2 linked regions of the Aquitalea magnusonii genome follow. The protein of the gene in region 1 interacts with the protein of each later gene in a pairwise test. Links are inferred from orthologs where the notes say so. Each region holds a gene or a part of one and is shown on either strand. Other genes may lie near its edges.

Region 1 (8,146 bases):
AACGGTGGACCAGGCAAGGACGGCACAGAGGCCATAGGCATAGGCTTTCTTCTGCTGCTGCAAGAGATGTTTCCTCCGGAAGAGGCGGCTATTTTACCTAGCCAGCATGTGCGCCGGAGAAGTATTTCCTTGCCTAAAAGGGCAGAAGGTGCTGCTGTGGGGCATGGTCGATCCGGGAGCCGGGCTGAGCATGGTTGTTTCTTGCCCGTTGCGTTCATTCCTTGAGCAAGCGGTTGAGGATATGACTGCAACGCTGCGCGGTGGCTGATGCGGTCAAGCCGATCGGCCCGCCGGCTTCCTGCTGGTATTCGTCGCCAGCCATGCCGTGTACCCGTACCGCCAGGCAGCTAGCCTCCATGGCCGGCATGCCTTGCGCCAGCAAGGCTGCAATCAGGCCGCTGAGGACATCGCCCTGACCGGCAACGGCCAGAGCGGGACCGCCGCTGGTATTCAGCCGGTATGGCTGTTTGGCGCTGGCAATCAGCGTCCCCGCACCCTTGAGTACCACGACACAGCCGAACCGTTCTGCTAACTGGCGTACTGCGGCAAGGCGGTCTGCCTGAACCATGGTGGTGGTGCAGCCCAGCAGGCGTGCGGCTTCTGCCGGATGAGGTGTCAGGATGGTTTCGTGCTGGCGCATGGCCAGCATGTCCTGCAGTTGACTATCGCTGGCGAGCATATTGAGGGCGTCAGCATCCAGTACCAGTGAGCAAGCGGATGCCAGGGCGTGCTCCAACCATTGCCTTGCCTGCTTGCTCTGTCCCAATCCCGGCCCGGTGGCCAGTACATCACAGTCCGGCTGACTGCGTGCTTGCCGTGCATCATGCAGCATCAGTTCCGGGTAGCTGACATCGACTGGCAGGCGGCCATCCAGGGTCAGCACATGGACTTTGCCGGCGCCGCCTGCCAGTGCGGCCCGCCCGGCAAGCAGGGCGGCTCCCAGCATCCCTTCGCAGCCGCCAATGATGGCTACCGTGCCATGGCTGCCCTTATGGCTGTCACGGCGGCGCTGCAGTGTCCGTCCATCCTGGCGGTTAAGATAGCCTTCGGCTGCCGGCTGCAGCTTGGGGGGGCAGTCCAGATCCGCCAGTTCCACCTGACCGGCATGATCAGCGCCGGCGGCATAAAACAGGCCGGGCTTCAGGCACAGAAAAGTCAGGGTATGTGTGGCATGGATGCAGGCTGCTTGTGCCTGGCCGGTGTAGGCATTCAGGCCGCTGGGGCAATCGAGTGCCAGTTTCTGGCAAGCAAGCTGATCAAGCTGGTGAATGATGCTGAGCCATTTGTCGTCCAGCGCCCGGCTCAGTCCGATGCCGAACAGGCCATCGATCAGCAGGACCGGGGGCGGATAATCATCCGCCAGGTGCTGCAGCGGAATGCCGCCTGCACGGCGCAGGGCCTGATAGGCTTGCTGGGCGGGCGGACTGGCCGGCATCTGTGGCAGCAGGATATCCACGCTGTAGCCGTCTTGCATCAGCAGCAGGGCGGCATACAGCGCATCACCACCGTTATTGCCGGGGCCGGCGGCCACCAGGATGCGGCTGCCCGCTGCCAGATGATGACGGGTCCAGTTGGCAGTGGCGCGTGCGGCGCGCTGCATCAGATCCAGGCCCTGTAATTCGGCCTCTAGTTCCAGCCGGCGCAGGGCGGGCAGGCTCCATAGTGCATCTTGCCGCATGTTTTACTCCTTGGCGGGTTCTCCCCAGCGTGGTGTCAGCGTATGCGGGACACGCAACTGGTCCAGAATGCGTGCCACCACGAAATCCACCATGTCGTCGACACTGGCCGGATGGGTATAAAACCCGGGGGATGGTGGCAGAATGACAGCTCCGAGACGTGCCAGGCTGAGCATGTTTTCCAGGTGGATGACCGACAGCGGGGTTTCGCGTGGCACCAGGATGAGTTTGCGACCTTCCTTGATGCTGACGTCCGCGGCCCGCTCAATCAGGTTATCGCTCATGCCATGTGCAATGGCTGCCAGTGTTCCCATGGAGCAGGGACATACCACCATGGCATCTGCCGGATTTGACCCTGAGGCCACCGGGGCAAACCACTCTTCCCGACCAAAGACGGCCAATTGCTGTGCGCTGGCACCGGTCCGTTGCTGCAGCCATTGTTGTACTTCACTTGGTCGCGAAGGCAGGTGCAGGCCCATCTCCTGCTTGGCCACCACCTGGGCGGCTTGTGAATAGAGCACCCAGACGCGCACCCCGGCGCTGATAAGGGTGTCGATCAGGCGCAGACCATAGGGCAGGCCGGAAGCGCCGGTAAGGGCAACGGTAACGGTTTGTGGCGTTTGCATCAGTATTTCCATCTGCTACCCGCGCTGGGGGCAGCACAGAAAAGTTGCGCGCTTTGCCGTTGGCGGGTCAGGACTCGCGGAACAACTGGCGATGGCGAATCAGTACCTGCTCGGCCGGAAAGGCCCGCGATAGTTGTTCGGCGATGAAGACGGAGCGGTGCTGGCCACCGGTACAACCGATGGCGACAGTCAGATAACTGCGGTTTTCGCGACTGAACTCGGGCAGCCATTTGGCAATCATGCACCGGATGTCTTCAGTCATCTCTGCCACCAGCGGCTGCTGCCCGAAGAAATCGATGATGGCCTGGTCGCGTCCGGTGAAGCGGCGCAGTTCCGGGTCGTAGTAGGGGTTGGGCAGACAGCGTACATCAAATACGAAGTCGGCATTCAGCGGGACGCCATGCTTGAAGCCGAACGATTCGAAAATGATGGTCAGCCTGCTGCAGTCGGCTTCCACTAACTGCTTGATGGCCGTTTTCAGCGCATTGGCAGTCAGCTCGCTGGTATCGATGCGGATACCCATTTCCTGAATGCTGGCCAGCAGTTCCTGTTCCAGTTGAATGCACTCTTCCACCGTGGCACCACTGCCGGACAGCGGATGGCGGCGGCGGGTTTCGGAAAAACGCTTGACCAGGGTTTCCGGCTTGGCTTCCAGAAACAACAGCCGTACATCCATACCCTGCTGACGCAGCTTGTGCATTTCATCCGGCAACGCCCCCAGCGATGGGCTGGAGCGGGTATCCACGCTGATGGCAATCTGCTGATAGCCATAATCGGCATACAGCGACATGGCCTCATGCAGCATGGTGGCCGGCAGGTTGTCCACACAGTAAAACCCGGAGTCTTCCAGGGCGCGCAGGGCGATGGACTTGCCGGAGCCGGACAGGCCGCTAATCAATATCAGGCGCATTTTCCTGATCTCTGAGGAAGTTGGTGTGGCGTTCGATGAATTCACGGGTACTGTCGATGCCGCGCAATTGCAAAATGTAATTGCGCACGGCGGCTTCAACCAGCACTGCCAGGTTACGGCCAGCGGCAACCGGCAACACCACCTTGCGTACAGTGACGCCGATGATGTCCTGGGTTTCCGACTGGATGTTCAGCCGGTCCAGTGCCTGCATGGCCTGATCGTTGGCCTTGACCAGGTGAATAATCAGTTTTAGCACCTTTTTCGGGCGTACGGCGGTTTCACCAAAAATGGTACGGATGTTCAGAATGCCAAGGCCGCGTACTTCCAGGAAATCGCGCAGCAGCGGCGGACAGCGGCCTTCCAGTGTTTCCGGGCCGATGCGATACAGCTCCACCGCATCATCGGCCACCATGCCGTGGCCACGGGAAATCAGTTCCAATGCCAGTTCGCTCTTGCCCATGGCCGAGTCGCCCATGATCAGCACGCCGATTTCCAGCACATCCAGAAATACCCCGTGCAGCACGGTGGAAACCGCCAGCGCACGTGCCAGATAGATGCGTAGCACATCCATCAGGTAGGGGCTTTCCAGCGGTGTGCTCATCAGCGGCACATTGTGGGTGTGGCAGTAATCACGCAGCAGCTTGGGAACCTGCTGCCCATTGGCCACCATCACCACCGACATGGTCTTGTGGAACAGTTGGTCCAGCGCGGTCTTGGCCGCGGATTGCTCCAGCCGGTTCAGGTAGTCGACTTCGGCCAGCCCCAACACTTGTACCCGGTTGGGGTGAATGAAGTTGAGGTGGCCAACCAGGGCCAGGGTAGGACGCTGCTCGTCATTGCCGATGGGGCTGTCGGCACCACCGGTGCCGGCCACCCACGTCAGGTTGAGCTTTTGCTGATTGTCCTGATACAGCCGACGCACGGTGATACTAGGCATTATTGCTATTCCATGCAGTGAGCAGCTGGTAGAGCTCGGAGCGGTTGGTGGCGGTCAGTAATTGTTCACGCAGCTGTTTGCTGGAGAAAAGCTGGGCCAGTTCCGATAGTACCTGCAGGTGCAGATCGGTTGCCTGCTCTGGTACCAGCAGCACAAACAGGCTTTGTACCGGCTTGCCATCCGGGGCATCGAACGGAATGGGATTTTTCAGACGGATGAATACGCCTGCGGCTTCCTTGAGCCCTCTGGCACGGCCATGTGGAATGGCCACGCCCTGGCCCAGGCCGGTGGAGCCCAGTTTTTCCCGCGCAAACAGGCAGTCGAAAATTTCACTGCGGGCAATGCCGTGGGTGTTTTCGATAAGGAGGCCCACCTGCTCGAAGACGCGCTTCTTGCTGGCGACATCCAGGTCCGGGAGGATGTGATCCTGTGTCAGGATTTTGCCAATCAGGCTCATAGGAATGTATGCACGCGGCTACAAAAACTGGCCAATTCTACGTTGCCTTCATCAAAATGAAAAAGGCTCCGTGCAAATAAAAACGGGAACCCGTTGGGTTCCCGCATCGTCGGTCAGGTGATTACAGGGATGCTTCCGGCTGAACTTGCGGAGTGGCGCGATGCTCGCTCTGTTTTTCCTTGTGCTTGAGTACCTGTCGATCCAGCTTGTCCATCAGCGCATCGATGGCAGCGTACATGTCGGAGTCGGTGGCTTCTACGTGGATATCCTTGCCGGATAGGTGAACGTTGACTTCCGCTTTCTGCACCAGCTTGTCCACCGACAGCGTGACGGTGACGTCGATCACATGGTCGACATGGCGGGTGATACGTTCCAGCTTGCTTTCCAGAAATTCACGCAGTGCCGGGGTTACTTCGAGGTGGAGACCGGTTACTTTGAGGTTCATACCCTAACTCCTTCTTGTGTTGACTGCCCGGTCGGGTCGGCCGGGCGAGCGGATATTCTTACAAGGCGTGTTTCACAGTGCCTTGCGCAGATTGACCGGCGGTATCTGCATAGCTTCACGATACTTCGCAACGGTGCGTCTTGCAACCTGTATGCCTTGTTTGCCCAGTTCATCGGCGATGGCGCTGTCGGAAAGTGGCTTGGCCGGGTTCTCGCCATCAATCATGCGGCGGATGTGGGCCTTGATGGCGGTGGCCGAGCATTCGCCACCGCTGTCTGTTTCCAGGGCGCTGCCAAAAAAGTATTTCAGCTCAAACAGGCCGCGCGGGCAGAGCAGGTATTTCTGGGTGGTGACGCGTGAGACCGTGGATTCATGCAGTCCCAGCTCGTCTGCGATGTCGCGCAGGATGAGCGGGCGCATGGCCACTTCACCGTGTTCAAAGAACGCTTGCTGTCTTTCGACTATAGCTTCTGACACTTTCAGAATGGTGTCAAATCGTTGCTGGATGTTCTTGACCAGCCATTTTGCTTCTTGCAGCCGACCGGTGAGTTCTCCTGCGCCGCTGCGGTTTTCCGACAGCATCTGTGCGTATAGCTGATTGACGCGCAGGCGTGGCACTGCCCCGTTGTTCAGTTCTGCCACCCAGTGGCCACGGCGTTTGCGCACGGTGACATCGGGAATGACATAGTGTACGTCTTCGCCGCCAAAGCCGGCTGCAGGGTGCGGGGTGAGTCTGGCAATCAGTTGCTGGGCCTGGCGGATGGCGTCGTCATCCACCCCCAGGATGCGCTTGAGGCGGGTGTAATCGCGGTTGCCAAGCAAGGTGAGGTGTTCGGCCACAATCTTGCGTGCCAGCGCATGGCCGGGCTCTTGCCGGGGCAGGCGGTCCAGTTGCAGGCTGAGCGATTCGGCAAGGCTGCGCGCAGCGATGCCGGCGGGGTCGAATTGCTGTAGCAGGCGCAAGCCGACCATCAGTTCGTCGCTTTCCAGTTCCAGTTCCAGCGGCAGATTGCTGGCCAGCTCTTCCAGATCCACGCTCAGAAAGCCGTTGTCGTCCAGCTCTTCGATCAGTAGCTGCACGATGGCCTGATCGCGGGTGGGGAGGGTAAGTTCTCCCAATTGCGCCAGCAGGTGTTCGCGCAGGCTGACCGGGCAGGGGACGTTGAGCATGGGGTCGAATTCATCGTCGCCATCATTACGGCGACTGCCGCTACCCCAGTCGGTCAGTTCGCCGCTGCTCTCGCTGTGGCTGTCGCCATCACTGCTGTCGGAGGCCGGGGTGGTGGATTCTTCGCCGCTGCTGGCCGTTTCGCTGCTGGGGCTGTCTGTTGCGGGCAGGTCGTCGCCGCGCTCCAGCATGGGATTGTCCAGCAAGAAGCGCTCCACCTCGGTTTGCAGGTCGAGCGTGGACAACTGCAGCAGCTTGATCGACTGTTGCAGTTGCGGAGTGAGGGTGAGTTGCTGTGAAACCCGGAGCTGTAGTGACTGTTTCATGGTTTACAGGTGGAAGTGCTCACCCAGGTAAACCTGGCGCACTTTCTCGTTGTTGACCAGTTCTTCCGGCTTGCCGGATGCCAGCACCGAGCCATCGCTGATGATGTAGGCCCGGTCGCAGATGCGCAGGGTTTCCCGGACGTTGTGGTCGGTAATCAGTACGCCGATGCCACGCTGTTGCAGGAAAGTGATGATTTTCTGGATGTCGATGACGGCAATCGGATCCACCCCGGCAAAAGGTTCATCCAGCAGGATGAAGCGTGGCCGGGTGGCCAGTACACGGGCAATCTCCACCCGGCGTCTTTCGCCGCCGGATAGCGCCAGCGCATTGCTTTCGCGCAGGTGGGCGATGTTGAGGTCGTCCAGCAGCAGGCTGAGTTCCTGTTCCAGCTTGTCGCCTTTGTAACCGGCAATTTCCAGTACGGCGGTGATGTTTTCCTCCACCGTCATCTTGCGGAAAATCGAGGCTTCTTGCGGCAGGTAGCCCAGGCCGAGGCGGGCGCGCTGGTGAATCGGCAGGTGGGTGATGCTGTTGCCATCCAGTGTGATTTCGCCTTCATCTGCGCCGATCAGGCCGACAATCATGTAAAAGCTGGTGGTTTTGCCGGCACCGTTGGGGCCGAGCAGGCCAACGACTTCTCCGCTATGAATCTGCAGGGCCACATCCTTGACCACCGTGCGTTTCTTGAAGCGCTTTTTCAGTCGCTCGACTTTCAGAATGCTGGGGCCGCTCATGGTGCGTTTCCGTCGGGTTTCTTGGCGGCAGGGCTGTTATCCCTGGGCTTGGGCTGGATGATGGCGGTGACGCGGCCACCGTTGCTGCTGGCTCCGCTGCTGACCTCATACATCTCGGTTTCGGTGTTGTAGGTAATCACGTTGCCGATGACCAGATCATTGCCGCGCTTGACACGGGCATTGCCGGTGAGGACGGCGACATGGGTGACGGTGTTGTAATCCAGCTGGTTGGCCTGGCCTTCAATCCAGTCGTTCTTGCCATCCATTTTCTGGCGGAACGTTACCTGGCGACCAGTGGCTTGCATGGTCTGGTTCCCCTGCTTGTCCTGGCTGACGGTGGCGCGGTCGGCATTGAGCTTGAGCGTACCCTGGATGATGATGACATTGCCTTGCCATACGGTGACGCCTTTGAGCTGATCGAGATTGCCGCGGTCAGCGCTGATTTCGATGGGCTTGTCACGGTCAGCCTTTTCGGCATGGGCAGTCTGGACGGTGCCCAGGCTCAGTGCCAGCCAGGCCAGCCGGATAAAGCGGCGGCAGTTATTTTTCATAAGTGACCTTTGCATTGGACAGCAGTTGCAACTGGCCGGCCTGCTGTTGGTAGATGAAGCCGACGGCGCTGCCGCTGGACTTGCCGTAGTAGAAGTGGGTGAGGGCTTCGGACTGGGCAATATGGCGTATGGTATCGATACGCATATTGCTGCTGATCACGCGGGTTTCCTGCTGATTGGCCGTGGCGGGCTGGATCAGCGTGACTTTCTTGTCGAACAGTGCCTGCTTGGTCTTGCTGTTATAGCGACCGCTCTCGCCAATGGCGTGATAGGCCAGAACACCGTTTTTGTAGCTTTGCAGGTCCGGGCTTTCAA
Region 2 (6,513 bases), 820 kb from region 1 along the record:
CCGGTTCGCTGTCCGCCAAGAAACGCCTGGCGGTCAACAGCGGCACCCTGCCCACCCATGGTCCGCTGTTCGTGGTGCTGCTGATCGGCACCGTGCTGCTGGTGGGCGCGCTCAACTACGTCCCGGCGCTGGCATTGGGTCCGGTAGTGGAGCATCTGCAAATGGTGAGTGGACATTAATCCTGCACGTGGACACCAAACAGGATCAAGGAAAACAAGATGAACGATCGCAATCATTCCATAGTGCCGGCTGTAGCAAACAGCACAGCCGGCCAGCACGACAAACCGGGCAAGGGCATGTTTGACCCGGCCTTGCTCAAACCGGCCATCATCGACTCTTTCAAGAAGCTGTCACCGCGCACCCAATGGCGCAACCCGGTGATGTTTGTCGTCTATGTTGGCAGCATCCTGACCACGGCACTCTGGCTGCAGGCCTTGCTTGGCAAGGGCGAGGCCGCAGCCGGCTTTATCCTGGCCATCTCGCTCTGGCTGTGGTTTACCGTGCTGTTTGCCAACTTTGCCGAGGCACTGGCCGAGGGCCGCAGCAAGGCGCAGGCTGCCAGCCTGCGTTCGGCCAAGAAAAACGTGGTGGCAAAAAAACTGTCCGGCCCGCGCCGGGAAGCCGGTATCAGCATTGTGGATGGCCACAGTCTGAAAAAGGGTGACATCGTGCTGGTGGAGGCTGGCGATGTGATTCCGGTGGATGGTGAAGTCATGGATGGTGTGGCCTCGGTGGACGAATCGGCCATTACCGGTGAATCGGCCCCGGTGATCCGCGAATCCGGCGGCGACTTCTCCTCGGTCACCGGCGGCACCCGCGTGCTGTCAGACTGGATTGTGGTGCGCATCACCGCCAATCCGGGGGAAACCTTTCTTGACCGCATGATTGCCATGGTGGAAGGGGCCAAGCGCCAGAAAACCCCGAACGAGATTGCGCTGACCATCCTGCTGGTGGCACTGACCATCGTGTTCCTGATCGTCACCGCCACCCTGCTGCCCTACTCCTTGTTCAGCGTGGATGCCGCCAAGGCAGGCTCGCCCATCAGCATCACCACGCTGGTGGCATTGCTGGTTTGCCTGATTCCCACCACCATTGGCGGCCTGTTAAGTGCCATTGGCGTGGCGGGCATGAGCCGCATGATGGGGGCCAATGTGATTGCCACCTCGGGCCGTGCGGTGGAAGCGGCGGGCGATGTGGATGTGCTGCTGTTGGACAAGACCGGCACCATTACCCTGGGCAACCGGCAGGCATCGGCCTTCATCCCGGCTCCGGGCATCAGCGAACAGCAACTGGCTGACGCCGCCCAACTGGCCTCGCTGGCCGATGAAACCCCGGAAGGCCGTTCCATCGTGGTACTGGCCAAGCAGAAATTCGCCCTGCGCGAACGCGAACTGGCCAGCCATGAGGCAGTATTCATCCCGTTTACCGCACAAACCCGCATGAGCGGCATCGACTACGATGGCCGGCAGATCCGCAAGGGTGCCATCGACGCCATTCGTCGTCATATCGCCGAGCAAGGCGGCGTCTTCCCCGATGCCCTGGCCAAGAGTGCGGATGAAGTGGCCCGCCGCGGCTCTACCCCGCTGCTGGTGGCCGAAGGCAAGCGCGCACTGGGGGTGATTGAGCTGAAGGACATCGTGAAGGGCGGCATCAAGGAGCGCTTTGCCGAGCTGCGCCAGATGGGCATCAAGACCGTCATGATCACCGGCGACAACCCGCTGACCGCCGCCGCCATTGCCGCTGAGGCCGGCGTGGACGACTTCCTGGCCGAAGCCACGCCGGAAGCCAAGCTCAGGCTGATCCGCAGCCATCAGGCCGAAGGCAAGCTGGTGGCCATGACCGGCGACGGCACCAACGACGCCCCGGCGCTGGCCCAGGCCGATGTGGCGGTGGCGATGAACACCGGCACCCAGGCGGCGAAAGAGGCCGGCAATATGGTGGACCTGGACTCCAACCCCACCAAGCTGATCGAGATCGTGGAAATCGGCAAGCAGATGCTGATGACCCGTGGTTCGCTCACCACCTTTTCCATCTCCAACGACGTGGCCAAGTACTTCGCCATCATCCCGGCGGCCTTTGCCAGCACTTATCCGCAGTTGAATGCGCTGAACGTGATGGGCCTGAACAGCCCGGCCTCGGCCATCATGTCCGCCGTCGTTTTCAATGCGCTGATCATCGTGTTCCTGATTCCGTTAGCCCTCAAAGGGGTGAAATACCACGCCAGAAGTGCGGCAGAACTGCTGCGCGGCAATTTGCTGATCTACGGCCTGGGCGGCCTGCTGCTGCCCTTTGCCGGTATCAAGCTGATTGACATGCTGCTGGGCAGCCTGGGTCTGGTCTGAGTCACGCCCTCACAAGAAGGAAATCATCATGCTTAAAACCCTACGTCCGGCACTGCTGCTGTTTGCCATGCTATCCCTGCTGACCGGCCTGGCCTATCCGCTGCTCACCACCGCGCTGGCTCAGGCGCTGTTTCCGCAGCAGGCCAATGGCAGCCTGATCGAAAAAAATGGCCAGATCATCGGCTCCCGCCTGATCGGCCAGCACTTTTCCGGCAACCAGTATTTCTGGGGCCGGCCATCCGCAACCAGTCCCATGGCCTACAATGCCGGCGGCTCCGGCGGCTCCAACCTCGGCCCCACCAACCAGGCCCAGCTAGATGCCGTGAAGGCCAATGTAGAACAGTTGCGCAAGGCCCACCCCACCGAGAGCGGTGCCATACCGGTTGATCTGGTAACCGCCTCGGCCAGCGGGCTTGACCCGGACATCTCGCTGGCGGCAGCTTATTACCAGATGGCACGGGTTGCCCAGGCGCGCGGAATTGCACTGGCACAGGTACACAAGCTGGTGGATGATCACGCCATCGCCGAAACCTTCGGCCTGCTGGGTGAACCACGGGTCAATGTGCTGGAACTGAACCTGGCGCTGGATGCGCTGAAGTAAACTCGCTTGCTGTTTGCCCGGCATCGCCCTGCCCTCACCGGCAGGGCATTGTGCTGTACTGCCATACACCACGATGGACCGAACATGACGGATACCCGCCCTGATCCAGATGCCCTGCTGGATGAGCTGAAACAGGAAGAGCTGGCTGCACAACGCGGCCGCTTGAAGATTTTCTTTGGTGCCTGCGCCGGCGTGGGCAAGACCTATGCCATGCTCAGCGCCGCAAGAACACGCCAGCAGGAAGGCTGCCAGGTGCTGGTGGGCGTGGTGGAAACCCATGGCCGCAAGGAAACCGAAGCCCAGCTGCAAGGCCTGGAAGTACTGCCACCGGCCCAGATCGAATACAAGGGCCGCAGTCTGGCCGAGTTTGATCTGGACCGCGCACTGGCGCGGCATCCGCAACTGATCCTGATGGACGAGTTTGCCCACTCCAATGTCCCCGGTTCGCGCCACAGCAAACGCTGGCAGGACGTGGAAGAGCTGCTGGCCGCCGGCATCGACGTCTACACCACGCTAAATGTGCAGCATCTGGAAAGCCTGAACGATGTGGTGGGCCAGATCACCGGCATCGTGGTGCGCGAAACCCTGCCCGATCACGTATTTGACCAGGCCGAGGAAGTGGCACTGGTGGATTTGCCGCCAGACGAACTGCTGGCGCGGCTGGCCGCAGGCAAGGTTTACCTCGCCCACCAGGCCGAGCGTGCGGTAAAGAACTTCTTCCGCAAAGGCAATCTGCTGGCACTGCGCGAACTGGCACTGCGCCGTACCGCCGACCGGGTGGATGCCCAGATGCGCGCCTACCGCGCCGACCAGTCGATCAAGCCGGTATGGCATGCCCGCGAACGCTTGCTGATTTGCGTGGGGCATGGTCCGGGAACGGAAAAACTGGTGCGCAGCGGCAAACGGCTGGCCGCCAGCCTGGATGCCGACTGGATTGCCGTCTTTGTTGAAACACCGGCCCTGCAAGGCCTGTCGGAAACCAAGCGGGCCCGCATCATGAAAGGCCTGAAACTGGCACAAGAGCTGGGCGCGGAAACCACCGTGCTGGGGGGCAGCGATCTGGCCAGCACCCTGCTGGCCTATGCCCGCAGCCGCAATGTTTCCAAGCTGGTGGTGGGCAAGTCATCCGCCGGCAAGCTGTGCCGCCTGCTAAAACGTCCCTTGCTGGAACAACTGATGCAGCAAGCCCAGGATGTGGATGTATACGTGGTATCACATGCAGCAGACGACGACAGCACCAGCACCCGGCCGGATGGCTTCAACCGCCTGCTGTTTGGCGAGGCCGGCCGCCAGAAACAAGTCCATGGTTATCTGGCGGCCCTGCTGGCCTGCCTGCTCACCACGGGTCTGGTCAGCCTGCTGACACCGTTTTTTGCACTGTCCAACGTCGTCATGCTCTACCTGCTGGCGGTGGTGCTGGTGGCGGTGCGCTTTGGCCGTGGCCCCGGCGTGCTGGCATCCTTGCTGGCGGTGGCCGCCTTCGATTTCTTTTTCGTGCCGCCACGGCTGTCGTTATCGGTTTCCGATACCCAGTACCTGCTGACCTTTGCGGTGATGTTTGCCGTCGCCCTCATTATCAGCCAGCTCACCGCCCGCCTGCGCTTTGAAGCCACGCTTGCCACCTATCGCGAACGCCGCACCCGCGCCCTGTACGAACTGGGGCGGGAACTGGCCGGCGCCCTCACCGCCAGCCAGATCATCGACATCGCCGTCAGCCGCCTGCAGCCCCTGTTCAATGCCAGCATCGTGCTGTTCACCCCGGACAGCAAGGATGAGCTGCGCGCCGAAAACGACAGCAGCGTCCAGGCCGACCCGGGCGTGGCGCAGTGGGTGTATGACAAGCAGCAGCCCGCTGGCCTGGGCACCCTCACCCTGCCGGCCAGTACCATGTTGTATCTGCCGCTGAAAGCGCCGATGCGCAATCGCGGCGTGCTGGCCGTGCTGCCCGAACAACTGGATCAGGTTTTCCTGCCGGAACAGCAACGCCTGCTGGAAACCTGCGCGGCACAGATTGCCCTGGCGCTGGAACGGGTGCATTACGTGGAAGTGGCGCAAGACGCCATTGTTGCCATGGAATCCGAGCGCCTGCGCAACAGCGTGCTGGCGGTGATCTCGCACGATCTGCGCACCCCGCTCACCACTCTGGTCGGGCTGTCCAGCATTCTGGCAGCAGGCCAGGTCGATGCAGCCAAACAGCTCGATATCGCCCGCTCGATCCAGGAAGAATCACTGCGCATGAACCACCTGGTCACCAATCTGCTGGACATGGCCAAGCTGCAATCCGGCGTACAACTGAACCGGGAATGGCAACTGCTGGACGATGTGGTGGGCAGCGCGGTACGCGCCTGCCAGCACAGCTTGCAAGCGCATCAGCTGCAAGTGGCGCTGGCCGATGATCTTCCGGTGCTGGAATACGATGCGGTGCTGATTGAACGGGTATTGGTCAACCTGCTGGAAAATGCCGCCAAATACACGCCAGCGGGCAGCCATATCACGCTCAGCGCCAACAGCGAGGGCGCTACAATACGGGTTTGCATACAGGACGATGGCCCCGGCCTGCCCGGCGGGCAGGAGCACAAGCTGTTCGACAAGTTCACCCGCGGCAGCAGTGAAACCACCACGCCAGGCGTGGGCCTGGGGCTGGCCATCTGCCGCAGCATTGTCGAGGCCCATGGTGGCAGCATTGCGGCGAGCAACCGCCAGCCGCAGGGCGCACAATTCTGTTTCACCCTGCCTGTCAGCCCCATGCCGGCCCTGCCGGGCGAAGAGGATATCAAACCATGAGCGAAACCCCCGTCAATCTGGTGGTCATCGAAGATGAAAAGCCGATACGCCACTTCCTGGCCTCAGCACTCAATGGTGACAACTGGGTCGTCCACCCTGCCGAAACCGGCCGGCAGGGCCTGATCGAAGTGGCCACCCGCAAGCCGGACATGGTGATACTGGACCTGGGCTTGCCGGACATGAACGGCATCGAGGTTATCCGCCAGTTACGCGAGTGGACCGACCTGCCCATCCTGGTACTGTCGGCCCGGACGCAAGAAGCCGAAAAGGTTCAGGCACTGGATGCCGGGGCCGACGACTACCTGACCAAACCCTTTGGGGTGGCCGAATGCATGGCGCGCATCCGCGTGCTGCTGCGTCGGCGTGGCAATGGCAGTGCCGCCCCGGTGCAGACCTTTGCCTTTGGGGAGATCAAGGTCGATCTGGTGGCCCGCACCGTACACAAGGGCGAGGTCATGGTGCATCTCACGCCCATCGAGTACCGCCTGCTGGCCACTTTGATCCGCAATGCCGGCAAGGTCATCACCCACCGCGAGCTGCTGCTGGCGGTATGGGGGCCATCCTTCTCCGAGCATAACCAGTACCTGCGCGTCTACATGGGCCATCTGCGGCAAAAGCTGGAAGACAACCCGGCCATGCCGCAGCACATCCTGACCGAAACCGGCGTGGGCTACCGCTTGCTGGAAAGCTGAACCGGCTGGCACATCAGCCACTTGACAGAGCACGGCGGCCACCCCGGCACGCCGCCGACCAACACCTGCGCAGCCAGGCTTTACGCCACAAAAC

Evidence for each region. Proteins that work in one complex are often made in the same cells at the same time.
Region 2: the proteins of ptsN (region 1) and DLM_RS05205 interact in binary tests that used the Escherichia coli proteins (3 or more experiments, as listed by UniProt). The link is inferred for Aquitalea magnusonii from one-to-one orthologs.

What each region holds. Positions count from the first base shown.
Region 1 is NZ_AP018823.1:242,305-250,450, forward strand. What follows is about bases 2,875-5,664. They hold ptsN (PTS IIA-like nitrogen regulatory protein PtsN), read right to left. Parts: upstream 4,607-5,664; coding sequence 4,142-4,606; downstream 2,875-4,141. Other genes in these bases: rapZ (RNase adapter RapZ), read right to left, coding at 2,875-3,212; hprK (HPr(Ser) kinase/phosphatase), read right to left, coding at 3,193-4,149; hpf (ribosome hibernation-promoting factor, HPF/YfiA family), read right to left, coding at 4,728-5,051; DLM_RS01260 (RNA polymerase factor sigma-54), read right to left, coding at 5,124-5,664. In the rest of the region: DLM_RS01225 (DMT family transporter), read right to left, coding at 1-63; DLM_RS01230 (NAD(P)H-hydrate dehydratase), read right to left, coding at 215-1,678; DLM_RS01235 (flavin prenyltransferase UbiX), read right to left, coding at 1,682-2,302; more of rapZ, read right to left, coding at 2,370-2,874; more of DLM_RS01260, read right to left, coding at 5,665-6,545; lptB (LPS export ABC transporter ATP-binding protein), read right to left, coding at 6,549-7,280; lipopolysaccharide transport periplasmic protein LptA, read right to left, coding at 7,277-7,831; LPS export ABC transporter periplasmic protein LptC, read right to left, coding at 7,821-8,146. UniProt on the Escherichia coli protein: Seems to have a role in regulating nitrogen assimilation.
Region 2 is NZ_AP018823.1:1,065,366-1,071,878, reverse strand. Bases 2,635-5,927 are described here. They hold DLM_RS05205 (DUF4118 domain-containing protein), read left to right. Parts: upstream 2,635-3,027; coding sequence 3,028-5,727; downstream 5,728-5,927. Other genes in these bases: DLM_RS05200 (response regulator), read left to right, coding at 5,724-5,927; kdpC (potassium-transporting ATPase subunit KdpC), read left to right, coding at 2,635-2,943. In the rest of the region: potassium-transporting ATPase subunit KdpA, read left to right, coding at 1-179; potassium-transporting ATPase subunit KdpB, read left to right, coding at 297-2,342; more of kdpC, read left to right, coding at 2,371-2,634; more of DLM_RS05200, read left to right, coding at 5,928-6,419. UniProt on the Escherichia coli protein: Member of the two-component regulatory system KdpD/KdpE involved in the regulation of the kdp operon. KdpD may function as a membrane-associated protein kinase that phosphorylates KdpE in response to environmental signals.